2 regions of the Zhihengliuella halotolerans genome follow, and region 2 is predicted to be linked to the other one. Evidence: predicted binding sites of a transcription regulator. Region 2 holds the regulator's gene; the other holds the start of a gene.
The links. Region 2 encodes LexA, which represses DNA repair genes until DNA is damaged. Its sites were predicted from a motif close to TCGAACANNTGTTCGA; they were not measured.
Positions count from the first base shown of each region.

Region 1: EV380_RS11885 (HNH endonuclease signature motif containing protein) is a predicted target of LexA. The motif match lies at 2,089-2,104, and genes of this name have one in related genera.

Region 1 is NZ_SHLA01000001.1:2,611,567-2,618,791, forward strand. It holds gene EV380_RS11870 (cupin domain-containing protein) at 1-563, shown strand, start outside; gene EV380_RS11875 (DUF1540 domain-containing protein) at 573-860, opposite strand; gene EV380_RS11880 (CPBP family intramembrane glutamic endopeptidase) at 1,075-1,992, shown strand; gene EV380_RS11885 (HNH endonuclease signature motif containing protein) at 2,157-4,055, shown strand; gene EV380_RS11890 (Lrp/AsnC family transcriptional regulator) at 4,115-4,603, opposite strand; gene ald (alanine dehydrogenase) at 4,785-5,897, shown strand; gene EV380_RS11900 (MFS transporter) at 5,967-7,225, opposite strand, start outside.
Region 2 is NZ_SHLA01000001.1:1,573,181-1,580,405, forward strand. It holds gene priA (bifunctional 1-(5-phosphoribosyl)-5-((5-phosphoribosylamino)methylideneamino)imidazole-4-carboxamide isomerase/phosphoribosylanthranilate isomerase PriA) at 1-534, opposite strand, end outside; gene EV380_RS16590 (hypothetical protein) at 564-716, opposite strand; gene hisH (imidazole glycerol phosphate synthase subunit HisH) at 716-1,351, opposite strand; gene hisB (imidazoleglycerol-phosphate dehydratase HisB) at 1,352-1,972, opposite strand; gene EV380_RS07110 (histidinol-phosphate transaminase) at 2,069-3,184, opposite strand; gene EV380_RS07115 (LysM peptidoglycan-binding domain-containing protein) at 3,263-3,775, opposite strand; gene lexA (transcriptional repressor LexA) at 3,952-4,665, shown strand; gene EV380_RS07125 (ATP-dependent DNA helicase) at 4,738-6,744, opposite strand; gene hflX (GTPase HflX) at 6,737-7,225, opposite strand, start outside.

The sequences.
Region 1 (7,225 bases), 1.0 Mb from region 2:
TGCACACGCTGAGCTCCGACGGGGCCCGGGTCGACCCGCTCGAACCCGGCTCCCTGCTCTGGTTCACCCCAGGCACCGTCCACCGGCTCGTCAACCACGGCGGTCTGGAACTCAACGTAATCATGGCCAACGCGGGCCTGCCGGAGGCCGGCGACGCGGTCATGACCTTCCCGGACGAGGTCCTCGCGGATCAGGAGGCCTACCGGCGGGCGGTCACGCTGCCGGGCGAGGAGGAAGCACGGGCTGCAGCCGCCCGCACACGCCGCGACCTGGCGATGGAGGGCTACGCCCAGCTGCGCGACGCCGTCGTGCGGGAGGGCCCGGCCGCCCTGGGGACGCTGCACGCGCGGGCGACCGCGCTGGTGCAACCCAAGATCGACGCGTGGCGGGAGATCTTCGCCGCCAACGTCGAGGAACAGGTCAGGCGAACACGCGCGCAGATGGACGGGCTCGCCGCCGGCGACGGCACGCACCTGGCCGCCGGCGCCGTCGTCGCCGGCAACCCGCGGCCAGGCCCGCGCCTGTGGGGCATGTGCGGGCGGCTCGCGACCTGGACAGGCTAACCGGGCGCCTCAGACCTTATAGGTCAGGCAGTCCGCGTTGTCGATGCCCGGACCGACGTGGACTTCGGCGGCGGTGCACTGGAGGTGGTCGTTGAAGGCGCACTCGGCGCGCTGGCACGCACCGACTTCGGCGATCACCTTCGGCAGCCCACCGGACTGGCCGATGTCGACGAACGTCGCGCAGCTCGCGTGGTCCTGGCTTCCGCCGATCGTGATGCCGGCGGCGTTGCAGTGGGAGTGGTCGTTGAAGGAACAGTTCTCAACCGTGCAGTCGGCGACTGGCGGAGTGGCGTGCATGGCGGTCTCCTCACGTCTCTGACCCGGGGGCTTGTCCCGCTGCGGGCCGCTTGTCACCACCGTACGCCCGGATCTGCGGATCTTTTAGTGCTGATTTTCGCGCGTATTTCGCCCGCCGCGTGCGCCCCTTGTCATCCGGAGGTTGCACGCGGCGGGACGAAGTTCATGCCGGCGGCTGACGCGCCCGGCACGCCACGCCTGAGAAACTGTGAGCATGAATGAGATCGCTTACCACCGCATCCTGCGCGACTCCGACCGCCACCGCTGGTATAAACCCCTGCTGGTGCTGCTCATCGCCGGTGGCATCTACTTCGGCCTGATAGTCGTGCTGCTCCTGGTGATGTTCGCCGTCGCGCTCTCCTCCGAGAACGGCGCTGCCTTCTTCACGGACACGAATGCGCTCGAATCACTGATCAGCTTCAACACCCCTGCGGGGATCGCGTTCGCGCTCGTATCCGTCATCCTCATGTGGCCACCGGCGTCGGCCGCGATCCGGATGATCTACGGCCGCGGTACGCCCCGCCGGATCTCAGCCAGCCTGTTCTCCGTCGCCGGGAAGATGCGCTGGGGCCGACTGGGTCGCTACTTCGTCGCGGCTATCGCGGTCATCGGGGCGAGCATCGTCATCGACGTGGCCGTCAACGGCATACCGACGTGGTCCCTCGACGAGCGCGCCCTGCTCATGTTGGCGATCGCCCTCGGACTCGTCGCCTTCCAGGCCACGGCCGAAGAGGTCGTCTTCCGCGGCCTCTTCATGACCGCGATCGGCAGCTGGCTGCGCCACCCCGCCTGGGCTGTGCTCCTGCCGGTTCCGCTGTTCGTCATCGGCCATGCGTACGACGCCGTCGGGCTGACTGACATCGCCGTCTTCGCCATCGCCGCCGGTTATCTGACGGTCCGCACCGGCGGGTTGGAAGCCGCGATCGCGATGCACGTCATCAACAATGCCGCGGCGTTCGGATTCGGGATCGCCACCGGTGCCGACCTCGATGCGACGGAGGTCGCCCCGGCCGCCGCCGCGGTTTCCATCGTCACGACCCTTGTCTACGTCGCGGTGGTCGAGTGGATGGAGCGCCGCAGGGCCCGTACTGAGCCCGTTAGCCCTCCCGAGAACGCAGTGCTTCCCTCGTAGTCGCGCGTTGAAGGCTAGAGGATGAAGGTGGCCAACACCCGTGTAGTCGAGCTCGCGGGCTCCCTGCCTCAGGGCCGCGCACTCCCTATCCACAAATCGAATACACCTTCCAAAAATATCCACAGCCCATACCAAAAATCGTGGCCCTGTACTAAAATAGAGGCATGGCCATCACGCATCCCTCCGAGACCCCCGCCGCCGCTTCCGGCGCCGCGGGCCGGGTGCGCGAGGCCACCGAACACCTCAAAGGGCTCTGCCCCGAGGTCGGGTCCCTGAGTGACGCGGACCTCGTGCACGCCACGGGTGCGGTCGAGGCCCTGGGCCGGATCGTCGACGCCCTGCGCGTGCGCACCGCCGGGGAGATCGAGGACCGCTCCAGTAAAGGTCTGGGCGAGGACCGACTCTCGGCCCGGTACGGGTGCCGGACCGGGTCCGAGCTGCTCGAGCGCCTCACCGGCGCCCCGGGGCGCGAGGTCCGCCGCCGGGCCGGACTGGACACGCGGACCCGGGCCGGCCTCTCGCTGACCGGCGAAGAACTGCCCGCGCGGTTCCCGGACATCGCCGCCGCCCTGCACACCGGGAGCCTCGGCATCGAGACCGCCGAACTGCTCACCGGGATGCTCACCCGCGTCGCACCCCGGGCGGACCCGGGCGCAGTCTCCGCGGCTGAAGCCGCGCTCGTGGCCACCGCCACCACCACCGGAACGGACTCCGCCGGACAAGACTCGGCAACACGGGACCCCGCCGGACAAGACCCGGCAGCCGAAGACCACGACACCTCCAGCAGCGACCCGGAGGACTCCGCCGGCACGGGCGTGCCGGCGGCGACGTACGCGGAAGTCAAGATCCACACCCAAGTCTGGGAAGCGCACCTGGACCAGGACGGGCCCGACCCCGAGGCCTCACGCGCCACCACCCGACGGGGCCTAACCCTGGGCTCCGCCCGAGACGGGCTGATCCCGGTCCGCGGGAACCTGATGCCCGAAACCGCCGCCCAACTCACCCGGCTGCTCTCCGCGTACCTGAATCCCGCAGCCCGCCACCACGACACCGACCCGAACCCGGAAACCCACGCTGGAGCCACCAAATCCTCCGGCGCGCCGGTGGTGGTGGATGAGCGCACGCCCGCGCAGAAACGCCACGACGTGCTCGCCTCCATCCTCACCGCCGCCGCACGCGCCGCCGAGACCCCTTCACTGGGCGGGGACGCCGCGACCCTGCTCGTGCACATCACCGCCGAAGACCTCACCGATCCGGCCGGGAGCGCGACCCTGGACGGCATCGACATCCCCGCACCCGCCCGGATCGCCCACCGCATCGCGTGCGCCGGGGCCATGCAGAAAGTCCTCTTCGACCGTGCCGGCCGCATCGTGGCGCTGGGCACGAAGGAACGAGTCTTCAACGCCCACCAGCGCCGGGCCATCACGGCCCGCGACGGCGGGTGCGTCATCCCCGGGTGCACGATCCCGGCCTCCTGGTGCGAAATCCACCACGTGCACGCCCACGCCGAGAATGGTCCGACGCACACCGACAACGGGGTGCTGCTCTGCTGGTTCCACCACCACCATCTCGAGACCTCCGGCTGGGACATCCGCATCACCGGCGGAGTCCCACACGTGAAAGCACCACCCTGGTACGACCCGAGTGGCACATACCGTCCGGCGGTCAACGTGGTCACCCGTCGCGGCCGGCATCACCGGACCGAACCACCACCAGTGGCACCCGAAGCCGAGGGGACACCGAAACCTAGCCCGCTACCGACCCCTGCCCCCGCCCCGGACCCAAGCCCGAACGCGAACGCGAAGAAAAACAAGCCAACAAGTCAGAGCCCTGACCCAGACGCGTGCGTGGGCGGCCGTGACGAGAACAGTCCTCCGGTCCGGAACCCGGGCGTGAGCGACAGAGAATTCGAGGCCCGCTGGGACGCGGAGACCGCACGTCCGTACGCGATTGAAGAAGGCATCCCGACCTGCTGGGATCCAACCACCGGACAGAGCCCTGAAGAGGCCGCCGAGGAACGCCGGCGACGATGGAACGCAGCAGACGACGAACCACCCTGGTGAACCCGAGCACCAATGTCGACGACGGTGAGTCTCCGGAAGCGCTGGAGGCGTGTGGCCGTCTAGACCCAGGGGCCACCAGGCAGATGGTCGAACACCAGCGAGGTCTGCGTCGAGGCGACGGCCGGGTTCGCGGAGAGGTGGTCGAGCACAAACTGGCGGACATCGTTCGAGTCGCGCACGGCCAGATGGATGACGAAGTCGTCGGTGCCACCGAGAAAGAAGAGCTGCGTGACGCCCTGCTGGACGCGGATCTCCTCGCTGAACGTGGACATCGTATGCCGTGCGCCGGGACGGATCCGCACGAAAATGAGCGCCTGGAGGGCACGGCCGATCCGCTCAGGATCTACGTCGAGCGTGAACCGACGAATCACCCCGGACTCGCGCAGCGCGTTGACTCGGGCGAGGCACGTGGACGGAGCGATACCGAGCTCGGTGGCCATGGAGTTGTTGGCCCGGCGCGCATTCTCACCGAGCATCCGCAACAACTTCCGGTCGGTCTCGTCGAGCACCACGGGATCGGGCCGAACATCATTCGTTGTGACGGGCATCTCATGCCTCCCAGACCGTAGATAATCTCTAGTTAGTGCAATTCTAGCGAATATTCGTCGAGAAAACAGCGGCGAACCCGCATTTATCTCTACGCTAGTGGGAGCACACAGTCGCCCCAGGCGTTCCCAACAAGGCCGCTCCGGGACTACGATCACTACACCCGCAAGAGGAGCAAACGCCATGATCATCGGTGTTCCGAAGGAAATCAAGAACAACGAGTTCCGCGTCGCCATGACGCCGGCAGGCGTCTCCGAGTTCGTCGCCCGCGGCCACGAGGTCGTCGTCGAGGCCACCGCCGGCCTCGGCTCCGGCATCGCCGACGAAGACTATGTGGCGGCCGGGGCTCGTATCGCACCCGACGCGGATTCCACGTGGGCCGACGCCGACATGATCATGAAGGTCAAGGAGCCGATCGCCGCGGAGTACCACCGCATGCGCCGCGACCAGATCCTCTTCACCTACCTGCACCTTGCCGCCTCGCGCGAGTGCACCGACGCCATCGTCACCGCGGGCTCGACGGCCATCGCGTACGAGACGGTCACCGCTGGCCGCGGCCTGCCGCTGCTGGCGCCGATGTCCGAGGTCGCCGGGCGCCTGTCCGCGCAGATCGGCGCCGTGCAGCTGCAGCAGCCCAACGGCGGCTCGGGTGTCCTGATGGGCGGTGTGCCCGGCACCCGCCCGGCCAAGGTCGTCGTCATCGGCGGCGGCGTCGCCGGCGAGAACGCCGCGAACATCGCCGTGGGCATGGGTGCCGATGTCACGATCGTCGACATCAACCTGACCCGCCTCAAGGAGATCGATACGGCCTACGCGGGCCGCATCAAGACCCTGGCCTCCTCGAAGCTCGCGATCGCCGACGAGGTGGCCGCTGCCGACCTCGTCATCGGCTCCGTGCTGATCCCGGGTGCTGCCGCCCCGAAGCTCGTCACCAAGGACATGGTCGCCGCTATGCGCCCGGGCTCCGTGCTCGTGGACATCGCGATCGACCAGGGCGGCTGCTTCGAGGGGTCGCGCCCGACGACGCATGCCGAGCCGACCTTCAAGGTGCACGACGCCGTCTACTACTGCGTCGCGAACATGCCGGGCGCCGTCCCGCAGACCTCGACCGCCGCCCTGACCAACGCGACGCTGCCGTACGCCCTGCGCATCGCGAACAAGGGCTGGAAGGTCGCCCTGCGCGAGGACTCCGGCCTGGCCAACGGCCTGAACGTGCACGCCGGCCAGGTCACCTTCAAGTCGGTGGCCGAGGAGTTCGAGCTCGCCTACCTCGCGACCGAGGACGTCCTCGCCTAACCCTTTCGCGATGACGAGTGGCCGCCCGAACTCTGGTTCAGGCGGCCACTCGTCATTGCGCTGCACAACTCAGGGCACGGACTTGATCCGATAAACGAGGGCAGCCGCCACGAGGCCGATTGCCGCCGCCATCACGAACATGGTCGTGTAGCCGCCGAGCCGCGTCACCGCGAGCCAGGCCAGGGTCGGCGCGACCACCTGCGGCAGCGTCGCCGCTATGTTCACGACGCCGAGGTCCTTGCCCCGCGCATTCGCGGAGGGCAGCACCTGCGTGATGAGCGCGAAGTCGACGGCCAGATAGGCGCCGAACCCGATGCCGAGCACTGCGGCGGCGACGATCGCGGCCGGCCAGACCGGGAAAAACGCCAGGATCAGGGCCGCCAGCGCGATCAGGACCGAGGATCCGGCGACGAAGATCTTGCGCCGCCCGCCGGAGGCGTCGCTGATCCGGCCCGCGATCACCGCCGAGATCAGCACCATGATCGAATACAGGCCAGTCAGCACGAGCACGCCCCCGGCCGGGTTCTCGTGGCCGATCTCGTCCTTCAGGAAGAAAAGCAGGTAGACGATCGTCAGCTGGTTCCCGACGAACATCAGGAACCGGGTGAACCACGCCCAGCCGAAGTCGGGGTGCTTGCGCGGGTCGATCCAGAATCCCCGCACGAACGTACCGAGGGCGAATTTCGGGGCCAGACCGCGCGGCAGCACGGGGTCGTCGCGCCAGATCAGGTACGGGACGACGGCGACCGCGAAGACGGCAGCACACAGGCCGTAGCCGAGCCCCACGTTGCCGCCGATCACGAACCCGATCACCGCACCGCACAGGATGCCGATCGTCTGGCCCATCGCGCCGAGCCCCCCGATCGAGGCCCGCTGGCCGATCGGCGCGCGGTCCGGCACCGCGGCCGCGATCGTCGAGTACGCCGAGTTCACCCCCGCCTGCACTACGCACCACCCGACGACCAGGGCGAGCACCGCCGTCGTACCCGTGACCTCGGTCCCACCCACCAGGGCGGAGACCGCCGCGAGGAACGCGAGGGCGACGACGGCGACCACCATCCCTCCGAAAACCCACGGGGCGCGGCGTCCGAACCGGCTCGACGTCCGGTCCGAGAGGGCCCCGGTGAGCGGGTTGGCGATCAGCGCGACGGCGGCGCCGAACGCGGTCACGAGCGAGAGGATGCCCTCCTTGGCGGCCGGATCGATCGCCTCGGCCTGCAGGCCGAGCAGCACGTTGATCGGCGCGTACAGCACCGCGTTGATGCCGAGATTCACCAGCACGACGCCAGTGATCCACTTGGCGCGGACGTTGACCGTGGGCTCGGCCA
Region 2 (7,225 bases):
GCCCCGGAGCGTCCCGTCCTTCGTCACGTCAGTCACGACGTAGCGGGCGCACCCGGCGTCCTCCAGGCGTGCGAGCACGTCCCAGAGATTGCCGCCCTCCTTCGTCCATCCGCGCGCGGCGAGGGTCGTGCCGCGCACGTCGAGCCCGACGGCGATCTGGTCCCCATGGCGGGCGATCACCTCGGCCGTCCACTCCGGGTTCTCCAGTGCAGCCGTGCCGAGATTCACGCGGGTGGCACCGAACTCCAGCGCGCGCTCGAGTGACTCGTTGTCGCGAATTCCGCCCGAAAGCTCGACCTTGATCGACATTTCATCGGCCACGCGACGGAGGATCTCCGTGTTCTCTCCCCGACCGAATGCCGCGTCCAGGTCCACGAGGTGGATCCACTCGGCGCCGGCTTCCTGCCACGCCATCGCCGCTTCGAGCGGGTCGCCGTAGCCGGTCTCGCTGCCCGCCTCACCCTGGACCAGGCGGACGGCCTGACCGTCGGCGACGTCGACAGCGGGAAGCAGTTCGAGAATGTCTGTGCTCATGAGAGTTCCTTCGGTGGGGAGGGGATGGATTAGCGCAGCGTCAGCATGTAGGCCGCCAGCAAGGACAGGCCCGCGAGTACCCAGAGAACGACGATCCAGGATTTGTGGGCCTTCTGCCGGCGCAGGGAGATGGCGCCGCCGGCGAGGAGGCCGCCCAGCGCCATGAGGAGAATGGACCACATCAGAGAGTGCCCAGCCAGTTGCGGAGGAGTTGGGCTCCGGCGTCGCCGGATTTCTCGGGGTGGAATTGCAGGGCGGAGAGGGGCCCGTTCTCGACGGCGGCAATGAAGGGCTTGCCGTGCGTCGACCAGGTGACCATCGGCGGCTTCATCCGCGGCTGCAGCACCTCGAACTCCCACTTCTGCACCCCGTACGAGTGCACAAAGTAGAAGCGCTCGTCGCGCAGCCCCTCGAAGAGGACGCTGCCCTCGGCAGCGTCGACCGTGTTCCACCCCATGTGCGGCACCACCGGCGCGTCGAGTCGTTCGACGGTGCCCGGCCACTCCCCGATGCCCTGGGTGCGGACGCCGTGTTCGACCCCCTCTTCGAAAAAGACCTGGTGCCCGACGCAGATGCCCAGTACGGGCCGTCCGCCCGCGACACGCCGTCCGATCTGCTGGACCGCGCCGACGTCCTTCAACGCCGCCATCACGGCGGCGAAAGCGCCGACGCCCGGCACGACGAGACCATCTGCCTCGGCCACCAGCTTGGGGTCGCGTGTCAGCGTGACCTGCGCTCCGACCCGCTCCAGAGCGCGCACGGCTGAGCGGACGTTGCCTGATCCGTAGTCGAGGACGGTGACCTTCGGCGCCGCCATCTAGAGCGCGCCCTTCGTGGAGGGGATCTCCCCGCCCAGGCGAGCATCTGGCTCGACGGCCTCGCGCAGGGCACGGGCCAGCGCCTTGAACTGCGCCTCGACGATGTGATGGGGGTCCCGTCCGCCGAGAACGCGCATGTGCAGGCAGATCTGGGCGTGCAGCGTCAGGGCCTCGAAGACGTGACGCGTGAGCGAGCCCGTGAAGTGGCCTCCGATCAGATGGTATTCCTGACCGGCCGGCTCTCCGTCGTGGACGAGGTAGGGACGGCCGGACACATCGACGACGGCGTGGGCCAGGGCCTCGTCAAGGGGGACGGTGGCCTGCCCGAACCGCCGGATTCCGGCCTTGTTACCGAGCGCGACGCGGAGGACCTCGCCGAGGGTGATGGCCACGTCCTCGACAGTGTGGTGGACGTCGATGTGCGTGTCGCCGAAGGCCTCGACGGTGATATCGATCATCGAGTGGCGCGCGAGTGCGGTCAGCATGTGGTCGTAGAACGGCACCGTCGTGTTGATCTTCGCGACTCCGGTGCCGTCGAGGTCGAGTTCGACGGAGACGGAGGACTCGCTGGTCTTCCGTTCCATACGGGCACGACGACCCGAAAGCAGTTCTGCGGGCATTCTCTAGTCCTTCGACGATGGGGGCGGCAGCTGGTGGGCTGCAGGTCTAGTTTAGCGATCCGGCGGCAGCCGAACGCGCGGTCCGTGCGCGGGCGATCAGCGCCCGGCGCGGTCCTGCTCGAGCAGAGCCTCGAGCTCGCGGAGGAAGGCGCCAGTCTCGGCCTCGGTTCCGGCTGTGACACGCAGGTGCCCGGGGATCCCGACGTCCCTGACGAGGATTCCCTTGGCAACAAGGCCCGACCAGACCGTGGACGGGGACTCGAGCCCCCCGAAGAATACGAAGTTGGAGTCACTCGCGGCCGGAGTGAGCCCCATCCTGGTCAGCTCGTCAACGATCCGGTCGCGCTGGATCTTGATGTCCTCCACGTTGGCCAGGAGCGCGCCGACGTGCTTGAGCGCCGCGTTGGCGGTCGCCTGGGTCACGGCCGACAGGTGATAGGGCAGGCGGACGAGCCGCAGGGCGGCCGTCACTTCTTCAGCAGCCGCCAGGTAGCCCAAACGGGCGCCGGCCAGGGAGAAAGCCTTGCTCATCGTCCGGCTCACGATCAGCCGCTCCCGTCCCGGGAGAAGTTCCAGGGCTGACGGCGTTCCCGCGTGGCGGAACTCGGCGTAGGCCTCGTCGACGACCACGATGGCCTGCGATTCCTGACCCGCATCGTAGACCGCGGTGACGACATCCTGGCCCAGTGCGGTCCCGGTCGGATTATTCGGGGAGCACAGGAAAACGATGTTCGGCCGGTGTGCGCGAACCTGGGCTGCCGCGGACTCAGCGGTCAATTGGAAGTCGTCGGCCCGCGCGCCGGCGATGTAGGTCGTGTCGGTACCGCTGGCGAGCAGCGGATACATCGAGTACGTGGGCGGAAAGCTCAGCAGGCTCCGGCCCGGTCCGCCGAACGCCTGCAGGATCTGTTGGAGGACTTCGTTGGATCCATTCGCAGCCCAGACCTGGTCCGCGTTCACGTCGTGGCCGAGATAGTCCGCAAGGCGGGACCTCAGCTCGACGAACTCTCGGTCCGGGTACCGGTTCAGCCGTTGCGCGGCGGCGAAGACCTCGTCCGCGATGGCCCGGCTGACCGCTTCCGGGAGCGGATGCGTGTTCTCGTTGACGTTCAGTTGTATGGGGACATCCAGCTGGGGTGCACCGTAGGGTTGCAGGCCCCGCAGGTTCTCTCGCAGTGGGAGCTTCGACAGTCTCTCTAGAACATCACTCACCGATCCAGCTTAGTTCTGATGCTGCCCGAGTTCAGAATGCCGGACCGGCGGGAGTCTTAAAATGACCACGTTCGCCCGTCAACCGACAGGGACGAAGACCTCTTGCCCGACCTCGACAACTTGCTTCTCCAGCCCGTTCAGTTCCACGATCTCCGAGATCACGATGCGCGGATCGCGAGCCGGAGCGAACTCCTGCGCCAGACCCCAGAGGCTGTCACCGCTCAACACCGTGACCGCCTCCACCTCGGGCGCGGCCACTTCGAGGCTGCCGGCCGCGTTGGCCGGCGAGTTCAAAAGACCTACGAGCAGGACGAGGAGCGCGGCGCCCAGCATCAGCGGAAGCCCGATGAGAACGAAACGTCCGCGCTGCGTCAGGCGTAGTTTTCCCGGACGGGTCCGGGGCGCGGAAAGCTGGGCCGTAGAGGCGAAGGAGGGGTCTGGCGCGAGTGAGATATGTGCCAAGGTCTTGCCTTTCTTTCTCGTACAATGGTTCCCGTCCCGCATCCTCTGCCGGGTGAAACCTCGAATTCGAAGCTCCGCATCACGATCGAAGTTCGAACTAGAACAGGACTTCGAAGCTTGCATGTCCATGTCTAGCATCCTTGAGCGATGCTTGTCGAGACACCTTCGAATAAATCTTTGAAGCTGGGTCGAAAATCGTCTATGGTTGAAGCAGGTGGTTCGTAGGAGTCACTTCACCAGCCGGCACCCGCATTTTGGGTTCGAGTCAGCCGGGGTGTCCGAACGGGTAGCAAGGATGTGTGGCCATGGCCTCGAGTGAGTCCCCCAAACCGCGCCGCCAGCGCAAGAGTCTGACGCTGCGCCAGCGCAAGATCCTGGAAATGATCCAGCGGTCGATCGCAGCTCACGGCTACCCGCCGTCGATGCGGGAGATCGGCGACACCGTCGGCCTCGCGAGCCTCTCGAGCGTGACGCATCAACTCATTCAGCTCGAGAAGCTCGGTTACATTCGGCGCGACCCCCGCCGTCCGCGGGCGATGGAAATCCTCAAGCCGCTGACGCTGTCGGATGAGAATGCGCACTCGGCGACAGACGACATGAAGACGGTGAGCGGCCGGCCAGTAGCCGAACTCACGAGCGCCGCCGACACTGCGATGGTCCCGCTCGTCGGCCGCATTGCCGCAGGGGGCCCGATTCTTGCGGACCAGACCGTCGAGGACATGATGCCGCTCCCCCGTCAGCTCGTCGGTCAGGGTGAACTCTTCATGCTCAAGGTCAGCGGCGATTCCATGGTCGAAGCCGCCATCTGCGACGGCGACTTCGTCGTCGTCCGCCAACAAAGCGACGCAGAGAACGGCGACATCGTAGCGGCGCTCCTCGACGACGAGGCGACCGTGAAAACGTTCCGTCAGCGGGACGGGCACACCTGGCTGCTGCCGCAGAACCGGCAGTACGAGCCTATTCTCGGCGACTCGGCCACCGTCATGGGCAAGGTCGTCTCGGTGATGCGTTCAATCTAGAGTCGCCTGCGGCGACGAAAAGAGGAGGGCGCCTACCCCGCGGGGTAGGCGCCCTCCTCTTTTCGTGGCGGATCAGTTGTGCTCGGCGAGGCGCTTGAGCGCCCCGGTGACCGTCGTCTTGTCGACAGTGGGCCACATTGCCGGCAGGGATGCCCGCAAGAATCCGCCGTAGCGCTCGGTTGCGAGTCGCGAGTCCAGAATGGCGACGACACCGCGGTCCGTGGTCGACCGCACTAGCCGTCCCGCGCCCTGCGCGAGCCGCACGGCAGCGTGGCTGGCCGCCACGGACATGAAACCGTTGCCCCCGCGCTGGGCCACGTCCCGGCTGCGCGCCGTCGACAGCGGATCATCGGGCCGCGGAAAGGGGATGCGGTCGATGATGACCAGCCGGCAGGAAGGACCCGGGACATCCACGCCTTGCCACAGGGTCATGGTTCCGAAAAGGCAGGTGTCCGGTTCCTCCGAGAACTGCTCGACCAACGCACTCATGCCCGACTCGCCTTGGCAGAGGATCGTCTCATTCAGCCGCGGCCGCAGGGCCTCGGCCGCATCTTCGGCCGCACGCTTCGAGGAGAACAGCACCAGGGCGCCACCACCGGAGGCGTGGATCAGGTCGGCGATCTCGTCGAGTGCCTCTGCGGAGACCTGCCTTCCCGGCTTGGGCAGGTGCTTGGCGACGTAGAGCATCCCCTGCCTCGGGTAGTCGAACGGGCTGCCGACATCGATTCCCTCCCAGGACGGTGCACCGTCGCCGAGCAGGCCGAGGTCCCCGGCCACGTGCTCGAACGCCGCGCCGATGGCGAGGGTCGCCGAAGTCAGCACGACCGTCCGCCCGTCGAAGAGGCCCTCGCGGAGTTTGCCCGCGACGGAGAGCGGGGCGACGTACAGCGTGGCCGGGGTTGAATCGTCCGGTTGCACGTAGCCCTGACCCGGCACGAAGCTGCCCGGGCGGGACGCCCAGACGACCTCGCGCTGGTCGGTCGACTCCTGGAGCCGGTCGCCCATCTCCACGAGGTAGGACAGCTGCGAGCGTGCCATCTGGCGCGCCCCGTCAACGGGCTCGTTCGGTTCGGGCTTCGAGTCGGACATCGCGACCCGCGCCGCGTCCGCGACCTCCCCGACCGCTACCGCCTGCGCCTCGTTCAGACCCTTGGGCATAAGGCCGGCGGGTACCCCGGTGAGCGCCTTGTCGAGCGCTTTCGCGGCCTGCGTGAGCTGGTCGACGTTCACGCGGCAGTGCTTGCGCGCGGCGCTGGCCGCAGTGAGGACCATGCTGCCCGAAAGATCGCGCGTCACCGATCCGGTCACCCGATCCTGAAGTTCGTGCGCCTCGTCGATGATGACCGTGTCGAAGTCCGGCAAGACAGCGAGCCCCTCGAACGCCGAGACGGCAAGCATCGCGTGGTTGGTGATGACGACGTCGGATTCGGCGGCCCGGGCGCGCGCCATCTCGCTGAAGCACTCTTCGGCCATCGGGCATTTCTGGGCGCCGAGGCAGTCACGGGCGCTGACGGAGACCTGGCGCCACGCCAGGTCGCTGACGCCGGGGCGCAGGTCGTCGCGATCACCCGTCGGCGTTTCCTCGGCCCACTCGCGGACGCGGACGACGTCTCGCCCCAGGGGGGACGTTGGCCCTGATGCCTGCTGCCTCGAGGCACCGTCCTCCGTGAGCGAGAACAGCGCCCCCTCGTCGTCGTCCGGGTAGCCGCCCCCGAGCTTGTACTTGCAGACGTAGTTGCCTCGGCCCTTGGCGATCGCCACGTCCATCGGGCGTGGGAGCTCGTCTGCGAGGTGCTCCAGGAGCCGGGGCACGTCGCGGCTGACGATCTGTGCCTGCAGGGCCAGCGTCGCAGTGGAGACGACAACGGGCTTGTCCGAATTCACCGCGTGGGCCAACGCGGGAATCAAGTAGGCAAGTGACTTGCCGGTGCCCGTCCCGGCCTGCACCAACAGGTGCCGGCCGGTACCGAGCGACTCGGCGACGTGTTTGGCCATCTCCTGCTGCCCGGCCCGGCTGGTCCCGCCCATACGTTTCACGGCCGTGTCGAGCAGGTCGAGGACCTCCCTGACCTCAGGCATCCTGCGGTGTCTCGTCGTCGCCCTCCACCCGGAACTCCTCGAGTTCCGGGCTCAGGGACTCGCGCACCTTCACACGCATGCGCGTGCCGTTCGCGACGTGCTCGGTCGCCAGGATCTCGGCGTCGTTTCCGTGCAACCGGCTGACGACGTCCCCGCGCTGGTACGGCACGAGGATGTCCATCAGCACGTCAGGACGCGGGATGGCCGCAGAGACCAGGTCGACCAGCTCGGCGATCCCGTCCCCAGTGCGGGCGGACACGACAGCAGTGCGCGGCTCGCGCTGGCGCAGGCGTTCGATGACGAACGGATCCGCGGCGTCGGCCTTGTTCAGGACGATGATCTCCGGGATCTCCGTCGCGTCGACGTCTCGCAGGACCTCGCGTACAGCGCGGATCTGCCCCTCTGGGTCGGGGTGCGAGACATCGACCACATGCAGGATCAGATCGGCGTCGGCAACTTCTTCGAGGGTCGACCTGAACGC